3 regions of the Pradoshia sp. Z6_59 genome follow, and region 3 is predicted to be linked to each of the others. Evidence: riboswitches for the same ligand, from Rfam matches in the RefSeq annotation. Region 3 holds a riboswitch; each other region holds the start of a gene.
The links. A riboswitch is a leader RNA that binds a small molecule or an ion and turns the genes downstream of it on or off. The one in region 3 is predicted to bind cobalamin.
Positions count from the first base shown of each region.

Region 1 (10,098 bases), on a different contig from region 3:
ACCCCCTTAGCGTCTGCGCACAACCATTGCATGCTGAATATCCTGAACCTGTATTTTCATACGGTTCAACATATCACGCTGTTGATCATTTGCACTGTGATCCATTGCCTCTAACTCATTAAATGAGTTTTCCAATCTGACCAATGCCTCGGTATATCCTGCTTCATTGTAATGCTCCTGTTTTGCAGACTCCTTATATTGCTCTTCTGCGAATTCAATTGCATTAGCACATCGTTCCATACACTCACCCATGGATTTTCGTGTAGCCAAAGATACCCTCTCCTTTTTTCATTGGATTGGTTTACAAAAGCTCATCCATTATCCATTATGCCCCTTTGAAATAAAAAGATTAGTGATTTTTAATAGCTGCTAATAATAGTCAATTGGAAAGTATACATCAGCGTGGTAGAATGGAGTTTATGTTCTTGAAATCTAAACAGGGGGGTTTTGTAATGAAACAGGTTAACCCTTTTCAATATGCAAGTGACGACAAACGTTATCATACATGGAATTATCATCTCCGCAATCAATTTGGTCACAAGGTATTTAAAGTAGCTCTTGATGGTGGATTTGATTGCCCGAACCGTGATGGCACGGTAGCTTTTGGTGGCTGTACTTTTTGCAGTGCCGCTGGATCCGGTGATTTTGCCGGTAATCGTGCTGAGGATCTGCAAAAACAATTTGCCGATATAAAAGCAAAAATGCATCAAAAATGGAAGGACGGCAAGTATATGGCCTACTTCCAAGCTTATACGAATACCCATGCGCCCGTTGAGGTGTTACGGGAAAAATTCGAAACCGTCATAAACGAGGAAGGTGTAGTCGGATTATCCATTGCCACTCGTCCAGACTGCCTGCCTGATGATGTAATAGAATATTTAGCTGAATTAAATGAGCGTACTTACCTGTGGGTTGAGCTTGGCCTGCAAACTGTTCACGAGAAAACAGCTAATATCATAAACCGTGCACATGATTATCCAACCTATGTGGAGGGAGTAAACAAGCTTCGGAAACATGGTATACGCATTTGCAGCCATATCATTAATGGCTTACCGCTTGAAACTCCAGAAATGATGATGGAGACGGCTAAAGAAGTTGCTAAACTAGATGTACAGGGAATTAAAATTCACCTCTTGCATCTCTTAAAGGGCACTCCAATGGTGAAACAATACGAAAAAGGAATGTTGGAATTCCTTTCGTTAGATGAATATGTCAATCTCGTCTGTGATCAGTTGGAGATCCTTCCACCTGAAATGATTGTCCATCGTATTACCGGTGACGGACCAATTGATCTAATGGTTGGACCAATGTGGAGCGTTAATAAATGGGAAGTATTAAATGCCATTGATGCTGAATTAAAGCGTCGTAATAGCTACCAAGGTAAATTTTATGTACCAAATAAGGATGCTGTCATCAATGAAGCTTGATCGTATCCTTCCCTTCGCAAGACTATTGCTTGAAAAAGCAGTTAAACCTGGTGATATAGCTATTGATTGTACGATGGGCAATGGGCATGACACCGTATTTTTAGCAAATTTAACTGGTCCGGATGGACATGTATACAGCTTCGACATTCAGGAATCTGCCTTGCAAAAAACGGAAGAGAGACTGATGACAAATGAGCTTCAGGAGCGGGTAACACTGATTCAAGCAGGTCATGAGCGCTTACAGGAATTTATCCCATCTGGCAAACCTGTAACAGGCGCCATCTTTAATTTAGGCTATTTGCCTGGCGGCGATAAAGAAATCATTACAACCGCTCCTACCACGATTCAGGCTGTAACATCATTACTCGATATTATGGAGCCTGAAGGCATCATAGTTCTTGTCATCTATCACGGTCATCCTGGCGGAGATATTGAACGTGACGAATTAATCAAATTCGTTACAGAGCTTCCACAGGATACGGCCCATGTGCTGGAATATCGATTTATGAATCAAAAAAACAACCCGCCATTTATTATCGCTATCGAAAAACGTTAAAAAAGTGTGAGCTCACGGAAGCTCACACTTTTTATATAAAATCATTTATAGTTTTCAGGAGTAAAAAAGATTTGCGGTGTTCCCGTAATAGGATGAGGGCGACTTACCAGATCTACCTCGTATACAGACGAAAGCAAGGTTTCATCATAAAGTAAATCTATTCCACCCTCCGCCACCTTCCTTCCATCCTTAAGCAAAGCACATCTATCTGCATATAAAGCTGCCATGTTTAAATCATGGAGGATAGCGACAATCGTCAGACCATTTTGAAGCTGGAGCCTCTTTAATAGATTTAACAATTCAATTGTATGCTTTACATCCAGATGATTTGTAGGTTCATCGAGAAACAGCAGCTTTGGCTGCTGGGCCAAAGCCTTTGCTAAAAGGACACGTTGCTTTTCCCCGCCGCTTAATGACGAAAAATATGTATATTTAAATTTCAGCGTGTTTGTCTGAGCCAGACACTCATCAACAATTGAGTAATCCTCACTACGGTAATGATTAAAAAATCCCTTTTCCTGATAAGGATATCTGCCTAAGAGTACGATTTCTTCCACCGTAAAATCTATTCCCACCATCTGTTCCTGACTTAACACGGCAGCTATTTTAGCCAATTCTCCGGTTTTATAGGATGAGGTCCTTTTCCCATTAATAATTGAAGTCCCTTCTTTATATTCCATTTTCCCCAATATACTTTTAATCAATGTCGTCTTACCGCTTCCATTTGGACCCAGAAGAGCAAAAAAATCTCCGCTCTCAACCTTAATAGAAAAGTCCTGAAGCACTCGCTTATTTTTATGATAGCCTGCACTGAGGCTCTCTACAGTTAACATGTCAAATTCCTTCTTTTTATCCGTTCTTTAATCAGTAAGATAGTAAATACCGGTGCACCGATTAAGGCAGTAATGACACCGATTGGTAATTCCTGCGGGTTGATAATCGTACGTGCAATCAAGTCAGCCAATACGAGATATCCACCTCCAATAATCATGGATAACGGCAGTAAGTGGCGATGGTCAGCACCAGCAATCAGGCGAACAAGATGTGGAATAACCAGTCCAACAAAGCCAATAGCTCCTGATACAGCAACTGCGGCACCCGTTAATAGTCCTGCCCCAATAATAATCGTTATTTTCTTTCGTTTCACATCGATTCCATTATATTGGGCGGATTGATCTCCAAGAGCCATCCCGTTTAGTTCACGATAATGAAATAAAATGATGGACGCTCCTATAATAAAAAAGGGAATCAATATACTGACGTGCCCCCAATTTTTCATGGCCACACTGCCCATCAGCCAGTTTAATACCTCCCTCATTTGATCCCCTGAGGATAGCGCAATGATAAGTGAGACCACAGCGCCAATGAATGAATTCATAATTATACCGGCTAAAATAATGGTCTCATTCGCATAGGTAACACTGGCCGCCTTTGTAATGCCAAATACAATAAACAAGGTAATAAAACTAAACACGATTGCAACAAGCGGCAAGGTGAACTGACCAAAAAGAGCAAATTCGATATTAAAGAATAGAACAATCACTGCCCCAACCGAAGCACCGGAAGAAATTCCGATCGTATATGGATCAGATAGTGGATTTTGCAAAAGTCCCTGAAAGGCAGCACCGGCAAGTGCCAGTGCGGCACCCACAAATAAAGCGATCAGTACCCTCGGTAATCGTATATTCCAAATGATCATTTCTATATTTTTTGGACCGGTATAGAAGGATTCCTGGCCGGTCACGTTTTTTAAGAGAATTCCAAGAATATCTTTAAATGACATGTCCACGCTGCCTATAAACAAACCGAGCAGCGCAGCGAGCAGCAAAAACAGGATACTCCCAAAATAAATACCGGTTGTTCTATTTTTATTATTCATAGCTTATACTTCAATTCCTCTTTACTCCTACGGCGAACCTCGGATTATTCATGCACTTTAAATCAAGATTAAACAGCTTCAACACATAAAAAATCCTTAGCTCAGGATGGTATTGAGCTAAGGATTCACTTTTTCACGCCTGTGAATACAATAAGCCTACTTTTCCCTCCGAAAAATAAGTACTAAAACTCTAAAAGCAGGTTTCCTGGCTTTTACTAAATCAAATCGTGATTTAGTAAGTACAGTAGCGGGGGCTGCAACGGATTTGAACCGTTTTCCCTTTTACCCTCGTGTACCGAGGCACTTTTAAAGTGATTTATGAGATTTCATTCTTATTCTAATAGATTGATTGAGTAATATCAAATCCACCATTATTTCAACAGTTCTTCGGCAATTAATCTAAAGGAATTCTCTTTAGCCTCATATGAATGGGTGATCGTTACAAGCATAATTTCATTTGTAAAGAAGCGTTCACTCAGCTCTCTAATTTTTTCCCCGATCGTTTTAGGAGAACCGATAATCATCTTGCTCCTGTTGTAATCGATCCGCGCTTTCTCAAACTGCGATAATGACAGTTCATGAATTTCTTTTGGGTGAGGTGTTCCCTCTCTTATAATTCCCTGTGAAAGAAACAGCATCGATAAATCCAATGAACCAGCCAGATATTCTGCCTCTTCATCCGATTCCGCACAAACCGTAAATACAGTAACCATACCCGATGGATTCTGTACTAACTCTGTAGGTCGAAATGCTTCATGATAATGCTTCATATTTTCTTCAGCATATTCACTGTTAATAAACAAAGCAAAATTATAGGGTATACCCTTTTGGGCTGCAAGAGCCGCGCTGGAAGAACTAGATCCAAGCATCCATAATTCCGGCGGAGACGTAATGGTAGGTGTCACGGATAACCCATATAGAGGATGCAATTCCGGTATTTGATCATAGAGATACCAGGATAATTCATCTACCTGATCAGGAAAACGATGCAGTTCCTGTACTCTACCTTCCTGCAACGCTCGTGTTGCTCTTGGCATCCCTCCAGGAGCCCTGCCGATTCCCAAATCTATTCTTCCCGGAGCTAAACCAGATAATACTCTGAAGTTTTCGGCTACTTTGTAAGCACTGTAATGAGGCAGCATAACACCGCCTGTTCCAACTCTTATTTTATCTGTTTGAGCAGCAATCCATGTTGCCAATATCTCAGGCGAAGATCCTGCCAAGCCTTGACTATCATGATGCTCGCTGACCCAAAATCTTGAGTATCCCCACTCCTCAGACAATTTTGCCAGTTTGACCGTATTAGCAAGTGCCTGCTCTGAAGGCTCTCCAACAGAGCGCGGTGACTGGTCTAGAATACTTAACTTTACCATTCTGCTCCATCCCCTTAGTATTGAATGCTAGACTCGCCTATTCTTCTTCATCCTCTTAAACGCATGATACAGCTTACTATTCCAATAAAAGAAATACGCTGAACGGCCACCCAAGCTTAGCATTTTTTTAGTATATTTCTTAACCGACGACTGATTTTTCACCTTGGAATCGGCTAAATAAATACCTAATAACCCCTGGTTAATCATGCTGTGGAACTTGCTATCCGGTATTTTTGTTACATCTAAATTGGCTTGTTCAACAAAATAACAAAGTCTTTCAATCATTTGCTCTTCCGTTTCGTAATAAAAACAGAAATTTAAATCGTCGCCTTGGCGGTCCTCCTCCTGATCAATAAAATAGTCCAGCATAATATGCAATCCTTGCACATAAGGAAAATAAGATTCATATATGTCTTTTCCCAAATGTTGAGTGAAATTTTTTCGCACTGCATATGAAACTAAGCAAAAAATGCCCAGAGTAGATCCTGCGCAAGCACTGAATTCATACCATGACAGACCTACTGGAAGCTGCTGTTTATTTTCATTGAACCAGGTTTCTAATCTATGTACCCGTTCTTCCCATTTAACATGCTTATGTATTTGTAAATCACAATAAAAGGTGCAAAGCTTTTTCAAATAAGGCTCGATATGTTCGTAATGCACCATATTCGCCAGAACAGATTGACAGGTTTTTACCAACTCGACTAAATACCCGCCATCCTCCTGCTCCTCTCTGAGTTCATAATAATTTCTCGTCAAGGCCTCCGGATTAAGAGCATCCTTCATAGATTGATGCAATAGCGTAAAATCATTAGGATCAAGTGAGGTACTGCGGTCACATAGATTATCAAGATAATCACTGATGGTTTGATACGCAACAATAAATCGAATGACATCATCTTTTTTTTCACCTGCTGCGAGAGCTAATATAGAACCACCCTCGCAATGGAAAGTTTTGTGGGCAATACTGGATAAGGCCTGAGTACGCAGCTCTTCATTAGGGATTTTTTCTGCCTTTGCCTGCCAACTCGCGAGTTCCCGATGAACAATCGGAAATACATTTCTGTATACATTCTTTACTAAGCTGATATCACTAGTGGGTAATTTCATTTGTGTCCCATCTCCTAACCCCTTAAACGATATACCCTATATTGCGCAATCTCGCTTCAATGAAGCTCTTTGCATATAGAAATACATCTTCTCTCTCTGGCTCATTAAATATTTCATGATACAGCTTAGGCCATTCTTTATAATGCTTTTCGGATGCCGGAAAGTAGTTAAACCATTCTCTAACCATAGCCTTGTCCACTATTTTGTCGTCCCCTGCCTGCATAACAAGAACAGGAATATCCGGGAAATCCTCATCAAAATCAAAGGCATCCTTCATAGCTGAAATTAATTCACGATACCATCTGACTGATACACTTGTGATGTAGAGTGAATCGTTCAAATCAAATTCAATAACTTCTGGATTTCTCGTTGCCATTTCAACAGTTAATCCTGAAGGTTTTTTATATGTAGGATAAACAAGATTTAAAACCTTTGACATGGATTCAAGTAATTTTGGAGGGTGAATTAATGTTCCAAAACATGGTGAAGATAGGATAATACCCGCTAAATTATATTCCTTAAGTTGAAGCATGTTAATGATGATGAGTCCTCCCATGCTATGACCTAGCATGAATACAGGCAAACCAAATGTATAAGCCTCGTTCACCCATGAATCAACCTCATCAATATAATCCTCAAATGAATCAATATGCCCTCGATTTGCACGTGAAGTCATTCCCTGACCTGGCAAATCTCCAATAATTACGTGATACCCTTCTGATAGCCATCTTTCAATTAACCATTTATATCTGCCTGAATGCTCCATGGCGCCGTGAACAATCACGATTACACCATAGGCTTTCCCCTCAGCTTCCCACTTTTTCATAGATGAACTCCTCCTGTATGATGTTTAGCTTTATTTTATTTACACTGTACCGCTTTATATGTACACTTTTATTAACTATCTATTTTACAGTAGAAAACGGAGGTTTTGTAATGAAATTATATCAATATATAGATAAAATTCCTTCCATCGATCAAACTGCTTATTTAGCCGATCATGTAGTTATCAGCGGTGATGTCACAATCGGTGAAAATTCAAGTGTTTGGTTTAACACAGTCATTAGAGGTGATGTCGCTCCTGTGATTATCGGTAAAAATGTTAATATTCAAGATAACTCAGTCCTCCATCAAAGTCCCAATAACCCATTAGTACTGGAAGATAATGTAACGATAGGCCATCAAGTCATTCTCCATAGTTGCCATGTGAAGAAAAATGCTTTGATTGGGATGGGCTCCATTATTCTTGACGGAGCTGAAATAGGAGAAGGTGCCTTCATCGGTGCAGGCAGTTTAGTATCTCAAGGTAAAAAAATCCCACCAAACACACTCGCTTTCGGCAGACCTGCTAAAGTAATTCGTGAATTAACAGATGATGATCGTAAAGACATGGAAAGAATAAATAAGGAATACGCAGAAAAAGCACGCTATTATTCAAGTATACAACCTTTAAAAGAGAATAACTAATTATCATTCCTCATTAGGGTATACTCTTTATTGTATACCCATTCCCTTTATTATTTAGCTATAAATGATACACCTTTTTAAAATCAATTTCAGGAGTAGGATTATGAATACTTTCATTTTGATTTTCATGTTATTTAGTATCATTTCAATCATTTTGGTCCTATGGCGTCAATATCAGCCACTATCTATTTTGATTGTTATCTCTTTAATAGGCACTTTCCTGTTTACAGGCTGGAAGGTCTATAACTCAAATTACTCCTTTGCTCATCAAATTAATAATATGATTGATAAGTCAGTAAGCTTAACAAATTCTATTACCAATGATAATCGACCTGCAAAACCTCCTGCCAAAGATAAAGTACTTCTTGATGTGCCGATCGTTAAACAGCTGCCCGAGCTCCCAAGAGGATGTGAAGTAACTAGCCTGGCCATGCTTCTTCAATTTGCCGGATTGGATGCGGATAAATTAAAACTTGCCCAGCAAATAAAAAAAAATCCAGCTAAAATAAAAAAAATAAATGGTGAAATCCATTACGGTGATCCTAATGATGGATTTATTGGAGATATGTATTCAACTAATAAACCTGGCCTTGGAGTGTATCATAAGCCTATAAAAAAACTTGCTGAGCATTATATGCCTGGCAAAATAATCGATTTTACCAATGGGAATTTCAACCAAATTAAAAAATATCTCTCAACTAATCGACCAGTCTGGGTCATTATAAATACAGCCTATAAAAAATTAGATCCATCCTATTTCCATACTTGGAAAACACCAAATGGGAAAATATCAATTACTTATAAGGAACATTCTGTCGTAGTAACAGGCTATGATCAGGATTATATTTATTTTAACGATCCCTTAACAGGAATTAAAAATAAAAAAGCACCCTCCGCTGATTTTGAAAAAGCGTGGGTGCAAATGGGAAAACAGGCTATAACCTATAAAGATTAATGGATTGGGTCACTTATCATATCCTTTTCAGCTAATGCCTGGAAAGGATATTTTTCTTCGACATATACAGAGTACCATATCATAAATACCAATACAGTCCATAGTTTACGGCTATTGTCCGCTTTACCTGTAACATGATTATTGAACAGATTCATAATGACTTGCTTATCCAGCAAATGATCTGTTTGGCTTTCTTTTATTATTGTAATCGCCCATTCATACATTTCATTTTTTAACCAATGACGGATAGGCACTGGAAAACCAAGTTTCTTACGATTTAATACATGGTCAGGAATGATTCCCTCTGCAGCTTTTCTAAGTATATATTTGGTCGTTCCATGAGCAGTTTTTAAATCAGTTGGAATTCCGGATGCCACCTCAAATACTTTTTTATCAAGGAATGGCACTCGAAGCTCAAGAGAATGTGCCATCGTCATCTTATCAGCTTTTACTAATATATCTCCGCGCAGCCATGTATGAATATCAATATACTGCATTCTGCTCACATCATCATAGTCGGGTGTTTCTGCGTAGAACGGATGTGTTATTGTAGTATAATCCAGCTTTGATTTATATAATTTGAATAATTGCCCCTTCTCTTCCTCCATAAACATCTTGGCATTTCCAAGATAGCGTTCTTCAATCGGCGTACAGCCGCGCTCTATAAAACTCTTGCCTTTTACACCTTCAGGCATCATGGCAGCAATTCTTTTTAGCGCTCTTTTCATAAGTACAGGAATTGTATTAAACATGGCTAAGGATTGAGGCTCACGGTAAATATTGTATCCTCCGAATAATTCATCCGCTCCTTCACCTGACAGAACAACCGTTACATGCTTTTGCGCTTCCCTTGCCACGAAATATAAAGGCACACAAGCGGGATCTGCCAACGGGTCATCCATATGCCACATGATATTCGGCAGTTCCCTCATATATTCCTGCGGTGAAATAATATAGCTAATATTTTCTACCCCAAGCTTGTCAGCCGTTTCTTTAGCAACATCAATTTCACTGAAACCATTCTGTTCAAATCCAACTGAGAATGTTTTAATTCCAGGATGAATTTCTTTAGCAATGGAAGCAATGATTGTGGAATCAATTCCACCGGAAAGAAATGAACCAACAGGTACATCACTGCGCATATGCATGTTAATACTGTCATACATCACATCTTGAATTTCTTTAATCCAATCTGGTTCACTGCGCAGTATAGGTTTGAATTCAGCTTTCCAATATTGACGGATCTCCATAGGTTCTCCAATTTTCTTTGTAAAGCAATGTCCAGGCAATAATTTTTTCACATTCTTTGTCATCGTCGCTGGTTCTGGAAT
Region 1 is NZ_JBZCPP010000020.1:30,164-40,261, reverse strand. Features, by position in the region: gene AC4D4B_RS16505 (YtzC family protein) at 7-270, opposite strand; gene mnmL (tRNA modification radical SAM protein MnmL/YtqA) at 453-1,427, shown strand; gene mnmM (tRNA 5-(aminomethyl)-2-thiouridylate-methyltransferase MnmM) at 1,417-1,983, shown strand; gene AC4D4B_RS16490 (ABC transporter ATP-binding protein) at 2,025-2,816, opposite strand; gene AC4D4B_RS16485 (FecCD family ABC transporter permease) at 2,810-3,862, opposite strand; cobalamin riboswitch at 4,041-4,185, opposite strand; gene AC4D4B_RS16480 (LLM class flavin-dependent oxidoreductase) at 4,234-5,235, opposite strand; gene AC4D4B_RS16475 (tetraprenyl-beta-curcumene synthase family protein) at 5,263-6,345, opposite strand; gene AC4D4B_RS16470 (alpha/beta hydrolase) at 6,368-7,171, opposite strand; gene AC4D4B_RS16465 (gamma carbonic anhydrase) at 7,282-7,812, shown strand; gene AC4D4B_RS16460 (C39 family peptidase) at 7,916-8,767, shown strand; gene asnB (asparagine synthase (glutamine-hydrolyzing)) at 8,764-10,098, opposite strand, start outside.
Region 1: it holds a riboswitch for cobalamin, as region 3 does, so the genes downstream of both, AC4D4B_RS16485 (FecCD family ABC transporter permease) here and AC4D4B_RS05280 (ABC transporter substrate-binding protein) in region 3, are expected to answer to the same signal.

Region 2 (10,098 bases), on a different contig from region 3:
CGGGTATTTAGAGATTGCTCCTAATGAAGTATTTCCGGAAGGGGCATTATGTTCATGGGCCATCGGACATTTAACCGAATTATCCTCACCGGAGAAATATAAACCGGAGTGGAAAAGATGGGCTATTGCCACATTGCCTATTATCCCTGATAAATTTACATATGAAGTGACAAAATCAAAAACAAAGCAATTTAACATTATCAAGCAATTATTGAAGCGACCAGATGTCGAATCGATTATCCATGCAGGTGATGCTGGGAGAGAGGGTGAATTAATCGTACGCAATATTATTGCGGTGAGCGGCGTTCGTAAACCGATGAAGCGTTTATGGATCTCTTCTTTAACGAAAAAATCTATATTAGAAGGATTTAACAGCCTCCGTGACAGCCAGGAAACTATACCTCTCTATCATGAAGCCTATACAAGATCGTGTGCAGATTGGCTTGTTGGCATGAATGCATCAAGAGCATATTCCTTGCTGCTTAAACAAAAAGGTATGAATGATGTATTCTCTGCAGGAAGAGTACAGACACCTACACTAGCTTTAATAGTGAAACGGGAATTGGAGATTGAAAAATTTGAATCTAAGCCATTTTGGGAAGTCATTGCTACGTTTGATATAAATGGGCAGACTTATGAAGGAAAATGGGAAAAGAATCAGGAGTCCAGGCTGGATAAGCAGGAGATGGCTCAAAATATTGCAGCTTTTTGTAAAAATAAAGATGCAAAAATTGTAGAAATGAAGACGGAGCGTAAAGAATTCCAGCCGCCATTATTATTTAATTTATCGGCCCTGCAGGCAACCGCCAATAAAATGTATAAATACTCACCAAAACAAACGCTGGATATCACGCAAAAACTGTATCAAAAGGGAATTGTCTCTTATCCGCGGAGTGATTCAAACTATGTGACTAAAGGAGAGGCGGAGACATTTCCAGAGATCCTTTCGAAACTTGCTCAGTTCGAGGAATATAAATCATTCATACCGGTTCCAAACGAATCCATTATCAATAACTCTAGGTTTGTTAATGAAAAGAAAGTATCGGATCACTATGCGATTATTCCTACTGAACAGGTGACGAATCCTGCGAAGCTTTCAGGAGAAGAAAGGAATATCTATGATTTAATTGTGCGTCGTTTAATTGCTGCCCATTATGAGTCTGCCATCTTTGACTATACAACCCTAATAACATTAGTGGATGGAAGAGCAGAGTTCATTTCAAAAGGAAAGCAGCAAATACGAGAAGGCTGGCGACAAATTATTTTCCAGCAAGAAAAGGATGAAGATACCATCCTTCCGAATGTCCAAAAAGATGATGAAGGTAAAGTGAAAAACGTTAAAGTAAAAGAAGGAAAAACGCAGCCGCCTAAACGATATACTGAGGGACAATTAATTACGTTAATGAAAACGGCCGGTAAGCATCTTGATAATGAAGAACTCGAAAAAGTGCTAATGAAATCAGAAGGACTGGGAACGGAAGCAACAAGAGCGGGAATTATTACGATGCTGAAGGACAGAAAATATATAGATGTTAAAAAGAATCAAGTATTTGCGACCGATAAAGCGAAAGTTTTGATCAGAGCGATCGGCGACGAAATATTGGCCTCACCTGAAATGACGGCTAAATGGGAGCAGCGCTTGGCCGAAATCGGGCAAGGAAAAGCGTCAGCTGCTCAATTTATGGAACAGACCAAGAAACTAACGGGGAAGATTATCGAGGATGCTGTAAAAGGCTTTGAAACCTGGGATTTTACAGGGTTAAAGGTTGAATCGATTGAACGTACCTCTTCTAAGTTTACAACAGGGAAAAAGGTAGGTGCCTGTCCGCTGTGTAAAGGGGATATAGTCGATAAGGGTGAATTTTATGGATGTGCGAATTATAGGCAAAACCAGTGTAAATATACGTTTTCGAAAAAAATCCTAGGAAAAAAGATTTCCCAAACCAATATGCAGAAATTATTAAAAGATGGGAAAACCAATGTCATAAAAGGGTTTAAAAAAGGAGAAAAATCATTTGACGCGGCGATTGAATGGAAGGACGGTAAAATTAATTTCCTGTTTTCAAATGAAATTGCTCCAAAAACTTAAAAATTTTTGTGCATTCAGGTATAATGGTCGAAGGAGTTTCCATTTGCGCTGGTAAATGGAGTACATATTATATTAAGGGAGTTTTTGTAAATGAGTAAAGTATTGATTTTTGGACATAAAAATCCAGATACTGACACAATTTGTTCAGCAATCGCTTATGCTGAATTAAAAAAAGAGTTGGGTGTTGAAGCAGAGCCGATTCGACTTGGTGCCATTAATGGTGAAACACAATATGCACTTGATGCATTTAAAGTGGCAGCTCCCCGTTTGGTTGAGAAGGTTGCGGAAGAAACTCAGGAAGTAATTCTTGTGGATCACAATGAAAGACAGCAAAGTGCGGATGATATTGATCAGGTTCGAGTATTAGAGGTTATTGATCACCACCGCATTGCTAATTTTGAAACAGCGGATCCATTGTATTACCGTGCTGAGCCGGTTGGATGTACAGCTACCATTTTAAATAAGCTATATAAAGAAAACGGCGTTCAGATCAAAAAAGAAGTAGCTGGCTTAATGTTATCCGCGATTATTTCTGATTCTTTATTATTCAAATCCCCAACATGCACAGAGCAGGATGTTGCTGCTGCAAAAGAATTAGCTGAAATAGCTGGTGTTAATGCAGAAGAATACGGATTGGAAATGTTAAAAGCAGGAGCAGATTTAAGCAAGAAAACTATTGAAGAATTGATTTCTCTGGATGCTAAAGAGTTCTCTATGGGCACTTCCAAAGTGGAAATTGCACAAGTGAATGCAGTTGATACAAACGATGTTATGGTGAAGCAAGCTGAACTCGAAGCAGCTATGCAGGCAGCTATTAATGAAAAGGGTCTGGATTTATTCCTATTAGTTGTAACAGATATCCTAACAAATGATTCTGTTGCCCTTGCTATTGGTGAAAAAGCTGCAGCAGTTGAAAAAGCTTTCCATGTTACATTGGTAAATAATACAGCTGTTCTAAAAGGGGTCGTTTCCCGCAAGAAACAGGTAGTTCCAGCATTAACAGAAGCATTATCGTAAATTTTACTTGCAAAATTTCTGGTATGATGTTATATTAATATATGCGATGAGCTGAATTGTGTAAGTCGAGCACATACCTTATGGTACACACTATGTGGAGTGTGGTGACTCGCCTCAATTTTTTCGAACAAGGCACCTGTTTTTTAACAGGTGCCTTTTTATATATTCATATCCAGAGATTCGATTGGGAATATCAATAATGGTACACAAATAGCGAGCTTTAAAATACATAATGCAGGCAGATCAATCAAAAAATAGTAAAGATAATAATCAGGTTTTCTGAATAGGGAATCGTTGAGAAGGCATTTAACCAAACTAATACATAAGCTCAAGTTAAGAACGATTTACATATGTTAATTAGTATTCAAGGAGGAAATAAAATGAATAAGAAAACAGTAGATGATTACTTACAGGAAGGGATACACGGCGTTAAAGAAATAAAGCCTGCTGAACGGAAAGAATTCCTTGGGAGCTTACGTGAACGTGTGGTTGTCGCATTAACACAGGCTCAGGTTTTTCAAAAACAAATCCCACATGGATTTATTGACCTATTGAAAAAAAATAAGGGCGCCAAACTTTATTTAAATGGCCACATTAATTATTCCCATCTATCGAAATTCGTTAAAGCAGCAGATGAACATGGGATTCAATTTAAAATCGTGACTAATAAAGACTATAATTCCCCAAACGGGTTGGTATTGGCTTACGATTATGCAATTAATAACGATAACATTACGTTAGAAGAACCGGCAAAGGAAGAAACTAACGCTGAGGAGACAGAAAAAAAGACAGGTTTTTTTGAATCACTTAAGCAACTCTTTACAAAAAAATCATAAACAAAAAGTCATAACTGTGCACCCGTTAATACGAGAAACAATACGGTGTCTGGATGCATGTTTCGGTTACGTGAGTATGTGCCGTCGACTATTCTAGTTTTAGTTTGTATGATATAGTTATCGAATTAGAGATAATTTAGGTTTATGATTTGAGGGGCACAAAGAATGAATTCAACACAAGAATATATTGAAGAATGGCAGGAAGCACTGGAAGAAGAGATTCAGTATTTAAAAAAATATGGAAGTACCCGCTATCACCTGATGAATGGCAATAAGATTATGTCAGGTGATTCTTTTACGTACTATTTTGAGTCATCCAGTATTTTGCGTATACCTGTTGGAACGATTGCTAAGCTGGAATGGGGCGGTAGTCGGTTTGATGCAAGAATCCTATCTTCTGAGGGCAATAGTTTGCTTCTGTCTCTTGAACAATCAATAGGTGAATTGATTGAGGAGGCTACGATTTATCATGACCCATGGGAACTTTTAGATCAGCTAATTGAAAGACTGGATGATATAAGGAAAAGCAAACGGAAAAGAAGTCGGGTTAAACGGATCATGGAGCCTTCCATGCCTGATAAGCGAACGGATAAAACAAGTAAAAGCGCGGTACGCGAATTATATGCCAGATCAAAATATAACCCGGTCACATATGTTTGGGGACCGCCTGGAACAGGAAAAACGTATACTTTAGCACGAACGGCAGCCAATAAATATTTTAAAAAGAAACGTATATTAGTTCTCTCTCACAGTAATCAGGCTGTGGATGTCCTGCTTGCCGAAATTACGGCATTTGTTAAACGAGCGGATCGTTTTCATGAAGGAGATATTTTACGTTACGGCTCTCAAACTGGTGAGGGTCTTCTGATGCATGGGGATATATTGCCGGCTAAATTATTGGAAAGTCATGATGGACATTTAGTGAAGGAAAGGGATTCGATTGCTGAAGAAAAGAAACTGCTAAAAAAAGATTTGTCTCTGTCTTTCAGCGTACGTGACTCGGAGCAGCTATTAGACCTTGAAAAGAAACTGGGCAGAATCTTAGAGAAAATAAGGCAAAAAGAAATTCATTTAGTAAAAAATGCCTTCATTGTTGGGACTACCTTGGCGAAAGCAGCAATGGACCCGAGTATTTTTGAACAAGAGTATGATCTAGTTATCATTGATGAAGCGAGTATGGCTTTTATCCCGCAAATTGCCTTTGCCGGCTCACTCGCAAAGCGTTGTATTATTTGTGGAGATTTTAAACAATTGCCCCCTATTGCGGTTTCGAGGGGGGAGCTTGTAGACCGCTGGCTGAAGGAGGATATCTTCCACCGTGCCGGTGTTGCTGATATTGCACGAGGGGGAAAACTTCATACTCATCTGTTTTTATTAAGGGAACAGAGGAGAATGCATCCGGATATCTCCGCTTTTACGAACCAATATGTCTATAATTCACTGGTTGGCGATCATCCAAGTGTTCATATAAACAAAAAAGATATCGTTTCAAAAGCACCATTTGTAGATCGTGCTTCCGTGCTGTTAAATACAAGCTTCACAGGGGAACACTGCTTTACGGGCACTTCATCTGGTTCTAGAATGAATTTGATGAACCTATTGTTATCCTTTCAGGTTATTCATGAAGCCTACAGCAATGGGAGTAAATCAATCGGTTATGCAACCCCTTATCGTGCGCAGGCACAATTGATGGAAACATTAATTAAAGATCTGTATGAGGAAGAGAATGGCCTGCATGATATATTGGCTGCCACTGTCCATCGTTTTCAGGGAAGTGAACGGGAAGTAATGGTATTTGATAGTGTGGATAGTTATCCGCAAAATCGTGCAGGGATGCTTTTAACGGGCAGGGAAAGTGAACGGCTGTTAAATGTTGCAATTACCAGAACAAAAGGGAAACTGATTCATGTCAGCGATGTGGAGTTTATAGAATCAAAAGTTTCGCATACAAAAACTCTTCATCAGCTCGTTCAATATCAAATGAAACGGAATCAAATGGTCAATATGGATCAAATAGGCAAATGGATTGCCAACCATCATCCAAAATTACAATGGATTTATGCAAGAAATTTGGAAGGGTTCTATCAGGATTTAAAAAAAGCCCAATCTTCCATTATCCTTTCCTTGCCAAATTCCAGTGTGTTATCATCGGATTTTGTTCAAAGAGTGAAGACGAGGAACTCAAGAACAAGACTGATGATGTATTCTCCAGATTCCCATTCCTATTTGGATCCGGATATCCATCTTCAGAATGGGCCAAGCTTCACATTTGTCATCCTTGACCAAAAAGTATTGTGGTTGGGGGTTCCTCTTGAAGCCAATAAACGTGTTCATCCACCATACATTGGAATTCGATTGAAATCCGAAGCATTTATCAATCAATTTCTCCAGCAATTGCCTAAATAAATTGTCGGAATTTTAGTTGCTATTTTCACATATAAGATTTATAATTCTATATGTTGTTATTGTTTTAAATTAAAATACTATATATTGAGTTTAACGTGTTTAAGGTGTCGTAATTCGACTTAATAGGGAATCCGGTTAAAATCCGGAACTGTACCCGCAACTGTAAATGCTGATGAAATAAGTAAACCACTGTAGAGAAATCTATGGGAAGGACTTAGAGTAAAGCGAAGCATGAGTCAGGAGACCTGCCTTTTTCACTGGTTTGCCTTTATCGGGAGCAATGAAGGTGGAACGGATGAAATAGCAATATTGAACAGTTCGATCTTGTTATTATTTCTTTCCCATTGCTTATTTTTAGGCAATGGGATTTTTTGCGTGGAGGGAACAGACGTTTTTAATCGATTTATCGGCAAACAATAAGGGGGAATTTAGTATGGCAGTATCTTACGAATCAAACTATGCAAGTCTGGAAGTTATAAATTTAAAAAGCATAGAAACATACATAAAGGAATGTGTTAGTTCTTATACATCTATCTATTCAGCAGAGGAATACTTAGAAAAAATCAAGACAGCACTTGAGTATAAGTCTGACTATAGCAAGAAAGAGTTGGTAAATTTACTGGTACTCAGCGCCGTAGAGCGTATATCTGCTGATGAACCTGATTGGACATTTGTAGCGGCAACTATTTATTTAGACCAGTTATATGATAAAGCTTCAAAGAGCCGGGGATATGATTTAACACATAAATATGGGAGCTTTCATCAGCTTGTTGAACTATTGACTGATATGGGGATTTATAATCCAGCATTGTTAAATGAATATACGGAAGACGAAATCAATGAACTCGAAGCAGTCATCGATCCATCAAAAGATCAGTTGTTTACGTATATTGGCATTCGGACACTGGCAGATCGCTATTTAGCCAAATCTCATCATGGAAGCTTATATGAACTTCCTCAGGAACGGTTTATGATTATTGCCATGACTTTAATGATCAATGAGCCTAAAGAACAGCGAATCGAATTAATAAGAGAAGCATATTGGGCCTTATCCAATCTATATATGACGGTGGCAACTCCTACGCTTGCTAATGCTGGGAAAAGCTATGGCCAATTATCCAGTTGTTTTATCGATACTGTTGATGATAGTTTACAAGGTATCTATGATTCAAACACCGATATTGCCAATCTATCTAAAAATGGCGGAGGAATAGGTGTTTATTTAGGGGGAATTAGAGCGCGAGGCAGTGATATTAAAGGATTTAAGGGTGTTTCCTCAGGAGTTATACCATGGATGAAGCAATTAAATAATACCGCCGTCAGTGTGGACCAACTGGGCCAAAGACAGGGTGCCATTGCAGTTTATCTGGATGTTTGGCATAAGGATATATTTGCCTTCCTCGAAGCGCGTTTAAATAATGGGGATGAACGTTTTCGAACGCATGATTTATTTACTGGTGTATGCATTCCGGATTTATTTATGGAAATGGTCAAGGAGCGGGGTACCTGGTATTTATTTGATCCGTATGAAGTAAGAAAAGTAATGGGATATTCTCTTGAAGATTATTTTGATGAAGAAGCAGGGGATGGCCAATTCAGACAAAAATATACTGAATGTATCAATCATCCGCAGCTTTCCAAAAAAGAAATACCTGCCATTGAAGTGTTTAAGGCGATCATGATTTCTCAGCTTGAAACAGGAACACCTTATATGTTTTATCGGGATACGGTCAACCGCTCTAATGCTAATCGCCATAAAGGAATGATATATTGCAGTAATTTATGTACGGAAATTATGCAAAATCAAAGTGCTACCAAAGTTATTGAACAAAGAACCGAGGATGGGAAAATTATTATTGAAAAAACACCGGGTGACTTTGTTGTATGTAATCTTTCGTCTATCGCCCTTGCCAAAGCTGTAAAGGAAGATGTCCTTGAACGCTTAATTAAGATACAGGTGAGAATGCTTGATAATGTCATTGATTTAAATAATATCCCGGTCATTCAGGCAAATATAACGAATAAAAATTATCGTGCTATAGGACTTGGGACATTTGGCTGGCATCATTTATTAGCGCTTGAGGGCATTGCCTGGGAATCAGAGAAAGCCGTTGAATACTGTGACCGATTATATGAAAAAATCGCTTATTTAACGATTAAATCAAGTGTGGATTTAGCTGGTGAAAAAGGTGCTTACCCATTTTTTGAAGGATCTGATTGGGAGACCGGATCTTATTTTGACCAAAGAGGCTATGATTCAGATGCTTGGAATCAATTGAAAAACAGAGTGCATACATCCGGAATTCGAAATGGCTATCTTATGGCCGTGGCACCGAATTCTTCAACTGCGATTATTGCCGGCTCTACATCCGGAATTGATCCGATTTTCAGAAGGGAATATTCCGAAGAGAAGAAGAATTACCGCATTCCAGTGACTGCACCTGACTTGAATCTGGAGACGATGTGGTATTATAAATCCGTTTATTTAATTGACCAAAAATGGAGTATTCTCCAAAACGCACGTCGTCAAAAACATATCGATCAGGGAATCTCGTTTAATTTGTATGTCCGTAACGATATTAAAGCACGTGAGTTATTAGACTTGCATCTGCTTGCATGGGAGACCGGATTAAAAACAACATACTATGTACGTTCTACATCAAGCGCTGTTATAGAAGAATGCGAAAGCTGCCAATAAGGATGGGGGAAATATAATGGATACAAAAACAATAGTGGAAAAACGTAAATTAGTCGATCGGGATGCACCGAATAGCTCAACAGGCATTATTAATGGCAGAAATTCGAATATTTTAAATTGGGACGATGTTCGCTATCCATGGGCATATCCTAAATATAAAGTAATGCTATCTAATTTTTGGACACCTTTTGAAATCAATATGGTAAATGATGCGAAACAATTTCTAAATCTTTCGGAAATTGAACAAGAATCCTTTCTGAAAATTATAGGCTTGTTGGCATTGCTTGATAGTATCCAGTCTGACTATGCCAGTAAAGTCGCCGACTATTTAACCGATTCATCACTGAATGCCTTGATGATCATGCTGGCGCAGCAGGAAGTTATTCATAACCATTCCTACTCCTATGTATTGTCAACTATTGTTCAGAAAAGCAAGCAAGATGAAGTTTTTGAATATTGGAGAACCGAAGAAATTTTGCGTAAACGAAATGATTTTATTACTGATGGCTATCGAGATTTCACAGAAAATCCAACTATCGAAAATCTGCTTAAATCGATTATCTATGATGTAATCCTGGAAGGGCTCTTCTTTTACTCAGGCTTTGCTTTCTTTTATAATTTGGCCAGAAATCAAAAGATGGTGGCAACTTCGACGATGATTAATTATATAAATCGAGACGAACAGATCCATGTTGGGCTGTTTGAGAAGATTTTTAAAGAAATTTTGGCTGAACATCCCGAAACAAATACAGAAGAATTGAGAAGTTTTGCGATTGAAACCTTCCGAACTGCAGCAGAGCTTGAGATTGAATGGGGTCATAAAGTTATTGGGAATAAAATTGAAGGAATTACAATGGCTGAGCTCGAACAATATATCCAATTTATGGCCAATAAGCGTTGTAATCAATTGGGGTATGGAAGATCTCCATTTCCAGAGGTTCCGAACAAAAATCCATTAAGATGGATTGTTGCGTATCAGGAAGTGGATTTAGGCAAGACGGATTTCTTTGAGCAGAAATCAAGACAGTATACAAAAACAACAGATACAAATG
Region 2 is NZ_JBZCPP010000001.1:386,818-396,915, forward strand. Features, by position in the region: gene AC4D4B_RS01925 (DNA topoisomerase III) at 1-2,089, shown strand, start outside; gene AC4D4B_RS01930 (manganese-dependent inorganic pyrophosphatase) at 2,180-3,106, shown strand; gene AC4D4B_RS01935 (YueI family protein) at 3,487-3,942, shown strand; gene AC4D4B_RS01940 (DEAD/DEAH box helicase) at 4,108-6,348, shown strand; cobalamin riboswitch at 6,434-6,615, shown strand; gene AC4D4B_RS01945 (ribonucleoside-diphosphate reductase subunit alpha) at 6,782-9,046, shown strand; gene AC4D4B_RS01950 (ribonucleotide-diphosphate reductase subunit beta) at 9,063-10,098, shown strand, end outside.
Region 2: it holds a riboswitch for cobalamin, as region 3 does, so the genes downstream of both, AC4D4B_RS01945 (ribonucleoside-diphosphate reductase subunit alpha) here and AC4D4B_RS05280 (ABC transporter substrate-binding protein) in region 3, are expected to answer to the same signal.

Region 3 (10,098 bases):
GGCCCATTTTTTCCGCTAGCCTCGAGCATGAAAAGCCAGGTGTATCTTTTTCTACGACGAATGCCCGATGCCCGGCTCTACCTAAATAACGGTCTACCGTAGCAAATACAACAACCCAGGAAGCTCTTTTACCGTTTGTAATAAATATCTTCTGTCCGTTTATCACATAACCGCCGTCTACTTTAACAGCTGTGGTCTGTAAACCGGATACATCAGAACCTGCCTCTGGTTCAGTCAAAGCATATGCTCCCCACTTCGGTTTCTCATCTCTGGAGAAAATGGATAAAAAACGTTCCTTTTGTTCCGGTGTCCCACTATGCTGAACAGGCGGACCTCCAAGCCCTGGCCCGGGTAGCGTCAAGGCAATCGCGCAATCTCCCCAGCCTAATTCCTCAGAGGCAATGACTCCCAATCGATTTCCTTGGCGCTCCTTCGCTTTTTTAGAATCTTTTTTCTTTTTATCATCAGTGGACTCTCCGAAAGAAGACATGCTTAAAGAAATTCCGAGTTGATTTACTTTATCCAGCCAATCATCCGGTACTTTCTTTAATTGATCGGCAATCATGGATACCGGCCGTATTTCATTTTCAGCAAACCAATGGACTACTTCCTTAACTTGACTTTGATGCGGCGTCAACTCGTATGTGATCATGGCTCATCCCCCTCTCCTTACCATACATAATCCAGTTTCCGGCTCTGATTTCTAAATCACCCTCTTGTTCAAACCAGCCGACTTGTGCCTGACCGTCCCTCATCCATTTCTCTACGGGATGCTCTTGAACATATCCATGCCCACCAAGGAGCTGTACAGCTGAATCTGTTACATATCGGAGCGATTGATGTGCTTTGTTAAGTGCCTGGATACTGTGGAAAACAGCATCAGATTCACCGTCATCAATTTGTTTTGCCGCATATAAAACAAGATGCCTTGCTGCACCCGTCTGGATAGCCATTTGTGCAAGGTTAAAAGAAACACCCTGGAATTTTGCAATTTCTACCCCAAACGCTTTTCTCTGGGAGGTATATTCAGCTGTGTAATCAAGGGCAGCTGCCATAACACCAATTTCTTTGGCAGCCTCTAATGTTCGTATACGGCTCAATGATTCATCCATCCAATTTTCAGCGTCTATACCACTGGCCAAAACACTCTCGTTGGAAACGCTTACTTCATTTAGCTGAATTCTTGAAAAGCCGGCACTCAATAGCCCCAAACGATAATCACCTTCTAGCACTTTCCATGAATGATTATTTTCTTGGTCTATCCAGAGCAATACTGTTTCTCCATTAGTAGCAGTTCCTGCAATTAATAGATATTCAGCCTTTTTGGCATTTTTCAGCGGACTCGTCTCTCCATCAATGATGTATCCATTGTCTATTTTTTTGATTTGGAGTTTATGTTGATTTGGATAAACAAAGGCGACTGTTGGACAAATTCCCGTTTCACATTGAGCTTGATAAAAAGAAAATGCATTATGTTCCTCTCTAAGTCGAATAAACGAAGCTCCCTCCCCGGCTCCCGGAAGCCCCTGAATAGTATCAAGGTCACCATAGGCAAGCGCCTCAACAATCTGTATCTGGGAAACGAGCGGCAATTCCAACCCACCGTATGATTGAGGCAGTTCTAAATTTAATAATCCAAGGTCACTCAACTTTCTAACTATGTCCTTACTTACACCCTGATTTTTTTCCGTTTGCCTGGCATAGGGACGGATCTTTTGAATCGCAAAATCCTTTGCTACATTAACAAATGCCTTTTCTTCCTCACTTGGCAAAAAAGAAACCAACTTTCTCCCTCCTTCATATCAATAGTTTATTAATTTGAGAGACTGCTAAATGATCGCATGACCAATCGGTTTAATAATCTAGCAAGATATTCTACATCTGTCTTTTGATGATTTGGTTCCCGGAATTTTTGAATGACGACTTCATTAATTGCTCCAACCATTGCCTGAGAGATGATCTTAACTTCCTGTTCATTCACATTCTCCGGAAACTCCCGGTAGGCAAAAACAAAGATGAGATCCGCGAAACTTTTAAGTGCTTCACGTCTGACCAGTTCTACTTCGAAAGAAACTCCGACTGATTCAAGTAAAATAAAATTGGCAACAGCCTTATTGGAAAAGCAAATTTCCAAATAGCGAAAAATTCCGGCATATGCTTTATAACCAATTCGTGGTTCCCGTAAGGCTGCAAGCTTAATCTCTTCTGCAACTTCTCCAATCAAGCTTTCACAAAGAGCAACAATCAACGTCTCTTTATTGCCGAATTGTTGGTAGAACGTTGTTTTCGAGACATGTGCATACTCAACTATATCCAGGACTGATGTATTCTTGTAGCCTCTTGTAGTAAATAATTGCAAGGCTGCGTATAGCATTTTATCTCTGGCTTCGGTCGGCAGATCATTAACATATAACATTCTTATCATTCCAATCCCATATGTGAGTACGAATACGTATTGGTATCATCATACCTGCACAAAAGGGAAATTTCAACATAATTGCCAGAAAATTTAATTTATTTTATTCGACAAAAAAAGAGCCTCCCAAAGTGTATGGGCGTAGCTCTTAAATGAAATGTTTATTTAAATGTCTCAGGATAGATTTTTTCAGCTATCAGTTGCAAGCCTTCTGTTAAACGTGGTCCTGGTCTTGATACTGTGTCATTATCTACATCATAAACCTGCTTATTTTTAACGGCAGGTACCTCGGACCAAGCTTTTCTTCCATATACCTTTTCTTCAGGATTTTCAATATAATAGCCATATGTAGTAAGAATAACATCTGGATTGCGTTCAATGACTTGTTCTTCATTCATTGTTACCCAACCCTCTTGATCAGCGGCAATATTCTCTGCCTGAATGATATCAAGCATTTCGTCTATATAGGTTCCGTTGGCCGCTGTATATAAATCCGGTGAGGAAGATACTTCAATCCAAACCTTCTTCTTATCTTTTATAGCGTTTGCTTTCTCTTTAATTTCCGCTACTTCTTTTTTCATATCTGAAATAATTTCATCAGCTTTGTCTGATGTTCCTGTTGCTTTAGCAATCAATTCAATTGTTCCATATGCACCATCAAACGAATTGGCGTCAGGTACGATAATGACATCAATACCCGCTGTTTGGAATTGTTTAATGGTATCCTTGGCATTATTAAAATGACTGGCGGAAAGCAGTAGGAGATCCGGATTCAATTCCAGCACTTTTTCAATATTGATTTCTAACCCGCCAACCTTAGGTTTATTAGCAGCTTCTGTAGGGAAATTACAATAATCTGATACACCAATGATTTTCTCTCCAATACCTAGTGCATAAACCGTTTCAGTATTGCTTGGCAGCAAGGATACGATGGTTTCCGGCTTTTCCTCAATCCTGATGCTTTCTCCTGATCCATCTCTTACCTCAACAGGAAAGCCAGAGGAGGTTGATTCAGAATTCTCTTTCTTCTGGTTTGAGTCATCTTTAGTTGACGAACACCCAAACATTAACATAGACAGCATAAGCACTAGTATAAATAAAAATAAATGATTTCGCTTTTTTAACATAGTTATTCCCCTTTCCAACATAATAAAAAAACCTTAGCTCGAAAAAAGCTAAGGCGAAAACCCATATTAAAGTAACAGGATTGGACTCGCCCACTTTTCCCTCCGAAAAATAGTATATACGAAAGTAAGAGCAGGTCTCCTGGCTCTACGCATCAATTTACTCTGATTTACCTTCCCATGCTCTAAATCGGGAGCCGGTGGTTTACAAATCATTTCATCCGCGTATACAGTAGCGGGGGCTGCACCGGATTTGAACCGGTTTCCCTATTATCCTAATAAATAAGGCACTCTTACATTATTCAATATTCATATTTTTTATATGATCAGTTTCAGTGTTTTCTTTATTCTTCTTCATATTCAACATCAGTATGTTCCCTGCAAAATTGTAAAACCATCGATAATTCATCTTCCTCAAGCTCAAAATCCAAAATACTTTGTGTTTCACTTTCTATAAACTCATATTTTGAAATTTGGTCCTGATTTTCATCCATCACATATATAACACGCAACAGAAGACCCTTATCGGTATATAGTTCATCTTCCTCGGGAACGGAAATCTCCAGCAAATATTCGAACCTTTCTCCAGAAAGGATACCAAATGGGTCCTCCAGTTTCTCAACTGTATAACTTTGTATCTCGATCATCTTTATCAACCTTTCTAAAATGCTTATGTCTATTATACATGTTACATCTCTTTATTAAACATTTTACCCAATTATTCAGCTCCATTTAGGAATATTTTTTAATAAGATTCAAAAACTATATTAAAATCACTTAACCCATAGGAGTTTATTATGCGTACTCTATCTGTTCTCACATTGCTCATTATCCAGCTTCTCATTCCATCTGAAACATTTGCAAAGACAGCCTATCTCAGTTTTGATGATGGTCCCTCAAATATCACACAGGAAATCCTGGATATCCTCAAAGTCCAGGATGTCAAAGCAACCTTTTTTGTAACGGGAACAGCCAGTCCTGGACATATGTATTTATATAAAGATATTGTAAAAAGAGGACACGCTCTTGGATTGCATTCCTATTCTCATAATTATTCCAAAATTTATCGATCGAAGGATACATTTTTCAAAGACATTAATCAGCTGGAAGAATTCCTGAAAAAGGAAGTAGGCGAAAGTCCAAAAATTTTGCGGTTTCCCGGCGGCTCAAATAATTATGTCGCAAAACAATATGCCGGTACTGATTTAATGGATCAATTAAAGACTGAGGTAGTAAAAAGAGGATATAAATATTATGATTGGAACTGTGATGCTAACGATGGATTAAATCCTCCGATTCCAGAAAAAAAATTACTAAAATTAATTATGCAAGGGGTAGATGAAAAAGAAAATCTCTATATCCTCCTGCATGATTTTAACGGTAATACAACAATCGTGGATGGACTTCCGGAAATTATTCGCCGTCTGAAACATAAGGGATATACCTTCAAGATTATGGACGAATCAACACCATCCCTGGAATTTTAATTTTATTAAATGAAGAATATCATAACATACTGGAATTTCTTTATACTTATATCTGGGCATGTAGGCATATGTTGCAGCGCTGCCGGAAGAGTTTTCCCCACGACTATAGTTTACAAAAAAACGCCCTTTTCATTTGGGCGTTTTGTTTTTTATTATTCGACTACAAGGTAATTGCCATGTTCCATATTGATTACGTATTCTGGCTTTGGTGGCTTACCTCCGTGCTCCTTGATTTTCGCTTTATGGCCAGCGATGTGCTCAGGACTCTTTTCCCATGCTTTCCATGCATCTTCTGATTCCCAGCGGATGATCATGACAACTTCCTCTTGCCCACGTGTTGTTTTTTTCACTAACAACTCCCGGCTGATAAAACCTTCACGCTGCTCAATTAACGACGGACCTTGATCTGGCTTCTTTCTGAAGCGTTCCAATACCTTGTCTGAATTTCCCTCTGTCACTATCCACTTACGGATTTGAACAAACATACTTAATCGCCCCTTATTAAAGGAGCATGTCCCACTTGAGACATGCTCCTTGATATGAAGATTATTTTAATTCATTTAAGATTTCATCTAATTTTTCTGCTTCAGTCGTTACACCGTTACTTGAGAAGTACCAGTTAACACCGTCTAAGTAGACAATTTTGCCTTCTTTGTAAGCACTAGTTTTTTTGATAATATCATTTTCAATATCTTTTTTAATTGTTTCTACATCAGAAGCTGTACGGTCGATAATCAATAATACTTCAGGATTGACAGAAAGGATTGACTCATATGAGAAATCAGAACCGTGAGAAGATGCTTCGATATCAGTTGTTGCTGGCTTGAAGCCAAAGTCATTGTAAACATATGCGAAACGGGAATCTTCACCATTGTCGAAACCAGAGATTTTCTTGTCATTATACATCGCTACTAATGCATTTTCATAACCAGCAGCTTTTTCTTTTACTGCATCAACTTTCGCTTGTAATGAAGCTTTCAATTCTTTGCCCTTTTCTTCTTTATCGAAGATTTTAGCTGCTAAATCTACTGTTTCAAATACACCGTCTATGTAGCTTTCGTTGTCAGAACCGATGAAAATAACGTTTGGTGTAATTTCTTTTAATTGTTCATAAAACGGTGTTTGGCGGCCAGAGATGAAAATAACATCCGGCTCAGCAGCTGCTACTGCTTCAAAATCGATTTGCTTTAATGTCCCTACATCGGCAACACCATCAGTAACATATTTTTCTTTTAAGTGCGCTGGCATATTGCCTTTACCGCCGCCTGCAGCCACTCCTACGATTCCTTCAACACCCATTGCATCAAGTGTATCTAAGAATCCATAGTCAAGTGTAACGATACGTTCAGGCATTTTATCTAATGTTACATCTTCAAATGCAGTTTTTTTACCTTCTTCGTCTTCACGAGATTCAGTTAAAGATGGCACTGTCATTGGGAATTGAGAACTTTCAGTAGTTCCCTTTTCTTCTGTTTGTTCAGAAGACTCTCCTGTTGTTGATTCTTCGCCTGTATTACAAGCTGTCAGCGCTAATGTTAACGCTGCCATAGCAGTTAATAACTTCCACTTCTTCATCCTTTGTCTCCTCCTAAAATACGTTGTTTTTTTAATTGAAAACGATTATCATTTTCACTCGACATTCTCATTCTAAATGAGAATCACAAAATATGTCAACAGTTTTGAAGTGTTTGATAATTTTTTTAGCATAGCTGTCAATCAAGCCAAGCATCTTAAATAGCTAGGAGGTGACTCAACATAACAAAGGACCTCAAAATAATCAATTACTTTGAGGTCCTCTGAAAAATTTAGTAAAACTTAACTTAATTAAGATCTTACTGATCTATCTTAAAATATTTACCGGAACACTTCCTCAGAAATTAATGTGAATTAAAGTATACACATATACGACATCCATCTTGCTCTTGTACAGGAATATGCATGTCATATACATCACGCAAGGATTCTGAGTTAATAATCTCATGCGCTGGACCATCCTTTATCAGACGCCCATCCTTTAACGCTACGATGCGATCAGAGTATACAGAAGCAAAGTTGATATCATGCAAGACAATTACAACCGTTTTCCCTAACTCATCTACCAGCTTGCGCAGTATTTTCATAATTTGTACAGAGTGTTTCATATCCAGATTGTTTAATGGCTCATCTAGTAAAATATAATCCGTATCTTGTGCAATAACCATTGAAATAAAGGCACGTTGTTTTTGACCGCCTGATAATTCATCCAACAGCTTATCCTGCATTTCTGTTAGATTTAAATATTCCAGAGCTTGATCGACAATTCGTTCATCCTCTGCATTCAGCCGCCCTTTTGAATATGGATAGCGTCCAAAAGAAACAAGCTCGCGTACAGTTAAACGAATATTCAAGTGATTGGCCTGCCTTAAGATAGCCACCCGCTTTGCAAAAGCATCTGATTTCATTTTCTTAACATCAGTTTGATCTAAAAATACTTCACCTGTATCAGCATCTAAGAGACGGCTCACCATTGATAATAACGTCGATTTACCTGCGCCATTTGGACCAATAAAAGAAGTGATGGCTCGTGGTTGGATTTGCAATGTTACATTTTCAATAACAGATTTTTTCCCAAAGCTTTTAGAAAGCCCTTTAATATCAATCATCCTGCTTTCCTACTTTCCCTTAGTAATAAGTAAATAAAGTAAATCCCACCGACAAAGTTAATGACGACACTAATGGTCGTATTCAATTGGAAAACATGCTGGACAAGAAATTGTCCTCCAACAAGAGCAATGATACTGATCAAGCTTGCTCCAATAATTAATATGGAATGCTTATATGTAGCCAAATATTGATAGGCCAAATTCGCTACAATTAACCCTAAGAATGTAACAGGGCCAACCAGTGCGGTAGAAGTAGCGATTAAAATGGACGATAGAATCAGTACTCTCAGTACGATTTTGTCATAGCTGACACCAAGGTTAATCGCATTATCTCGACCTAGTGATACAACATCTAAATCACGTAATAATCGATATCCGTAGATAAAGGCGGCACATAAAATAACAATAGCAATGCCCAGTAATTCCGTCTTCACGTTCATAAAGCTAGCAAACAAGCGAGCCTGCAAACTTTCATATTCCACAGGATCTATTAGAACCTGCATGAACGTTACCAAACTTCCCAGTAATGTTCCAAGTATCATACCTGCTAATAATAGAAGAAAAATCGGATATTTATCTGCTCTGAATAAAAAACGATACAAGATCAATGCGAATGCTACCATCGCAATGATTGCTACACCAAAGTTTAAGTAACGGCTTACAACGAAGATTGAAGCTGACCCTGCCGTAAAATAAATGACTGTTTGAACAACTTCATACATCGAGTCAATCCCCATAACAGATGGTGTTAACAAACGATTATGTGTGATGGTTTGGAAGATAACAGTTGCATACGCAATTGCCGTTCCGGTAATAACCATAGCAACTATGCGCTCAATACGCTTTGGAAAGGCGTAACTAAAACCGCCCTGAATATTATAGAAAGCAAATAAAGCCATACATCCAATTGCAATAACAGCCAAAATAATTAGCCTTACACTATTTTTTCGCATATGCTTTCCCCCTAAACAACATAATTAAGAAGATCGCACTGCCAATTACTGCAACTGTAGTATTTACAGGTATCTCATATGGATGGACAATCAATCGGCTTAGAATATCACATGCCAATAAGAATGCCGCCCCCATAAATATTGTATGAGGGATTGTTTTACGTAAGTTATCGCCCAGATAAAGAGAAACCAGATTCGGTACAATCAAACCCAAAAACGGAATAATCCCAACCGTTAATATAACTGTTGTAGAAATCACCGATACAATGACAAGACCAATGTTTAACACGGTACGATAACTTAACCCCAAATTTTTTGCGAAATCTTCACCCATACCTGCTACTGTAAATTTATTCGCATATATATAAGCAAAAATAATTGCTGGAACCGCTACATACAACAGTTCATAGCGTCCTGAAACAATCAAGGTAAAGCTCCCCAAGAAAAACGTATCTACATTTTGCAAAACATCCGCTTCATATCCAATGAATGTTGAAATTGCCCCGATGATATTACCGTACATAATCCCGATTAGAGGGACGAATATGACATCTTTAAATTTAATGCGCTCAAGTAAATTCATAAAAATAAATGTACCGATTAATGCGAATGCAAAACTAAATAATATTTGCCCCATATAGGACATATTAGTAAAAAACACCATAGAGACAATGACACCTAGTTTTGCTGCATCTAGCGTACCTGCCGTTGTCGGTGATACAAACTTGTTTCGGCTTAAGCTTTGCATAATTAAGCCCGCAATTCCCATTCCTGCACCAGCTAAAATAATGGCCATTAACCGTGGTAATCGACTCATCAAGAAGATTTGCGTCTTGTCTGATTCCAAATCAAGCAAATCGCTCGGTTTAATATCAATAGCCCCTATAAATAGCGAAATAAAGGATAGGATAATAGTTGCTAATACTAACATCCATAGTCTCATTTGCAATCCCCGTCAAATTAATTTCTCAACAACATTATTGATAATGATAATCACTATTGAGTCGCCTTTAATTATAGTCAATGAAAATAGTAAAATCAACAACTAGCGATAATGATTATCAATGATAAAATGAAAATTTAGGAAAATTGTAACGATTTTAAGCTCCTTAAAAAGCTCTTCTAAAATAATACTCCTTTAAGTAACGATAGCTGTAATGAATCATCAACTATGGTTTTTGTAATGGGAAATTCTAAAAAGCATCCCTACTAATTAAATGGGGATTTCATTTAAACTCCTACTTAAGAATCATTTTTATACGATATCCACATAATTCGTAGTAATCTTATATGTTTTATTGTAATATACATCTATCCAATCAACGGAGGGATCTCATCATGATACAAATTATTAGTTATGGTCTTATCGTCGGACTTCTCTTAGGCTTTGTCTTACAAAGAGGACGTTTTTGTGTTGTCGGAGCATACCGTGACCTTCTTCTCGCTAGGGATGGACGCATGTTTCTCGCAACAATG
Region 3 is NZ_JBZCPP010000003.1:237,662-247,759, reverse strand. Features, by position in the region: gene AC4D4B_RS05295 (acyl-CoA dehydrogenase family protein) at 1-652, opposite strand, end outside; gene AC4D4B_RS05290 (acyl-CoA dehydrogenase family protein) at 612-1,784, opposite strand; gene AC4D4B_RS05285 (TetR/AcrR family transcriptional regulator) at 1,814-2,425, opposite strand; gene AC4D4B_RS05280 (ABC transporter substrate-binding protein) at 2,578-3,543, opposite strand; cobalamin riboswitch at 3,656-3,850, opposite strand; gene AC4D4B_RS05275 (DUF6509 family protein) at 3,885-4,187, opposite strand; gene AC4D4B_RS05270 (polysaccharide deacetylase family protein) at 4,338-5,027, shown strand; gene AC4D4B_RS05265 (antibiotic biosynthesis monooxygenase family protein) at 5,180-5,512, opposite strand; gene AC4D4B_RS05260 (siderophore ABC transporter substrate-binding protein) at 5,574-6,602, opposite strand; gene AC4D4B_RS05255 (iron ABC transporter ATP-binding protein) at 6,905-7,669, opposite strand; gene AC4D4B_RS05250 (iron chelate uptake ABC transporter family permease subunit) at 7,666-8,622, opposite strand; gene AC4D4B_RS05245 (ABC transporter permease) at 8,609-9,565, opposite strand; gene AC4D4B_RS05240 (YeeE/YedE thiosulfate transporter family protein) at 9,961-10,098, shown strand, end outside.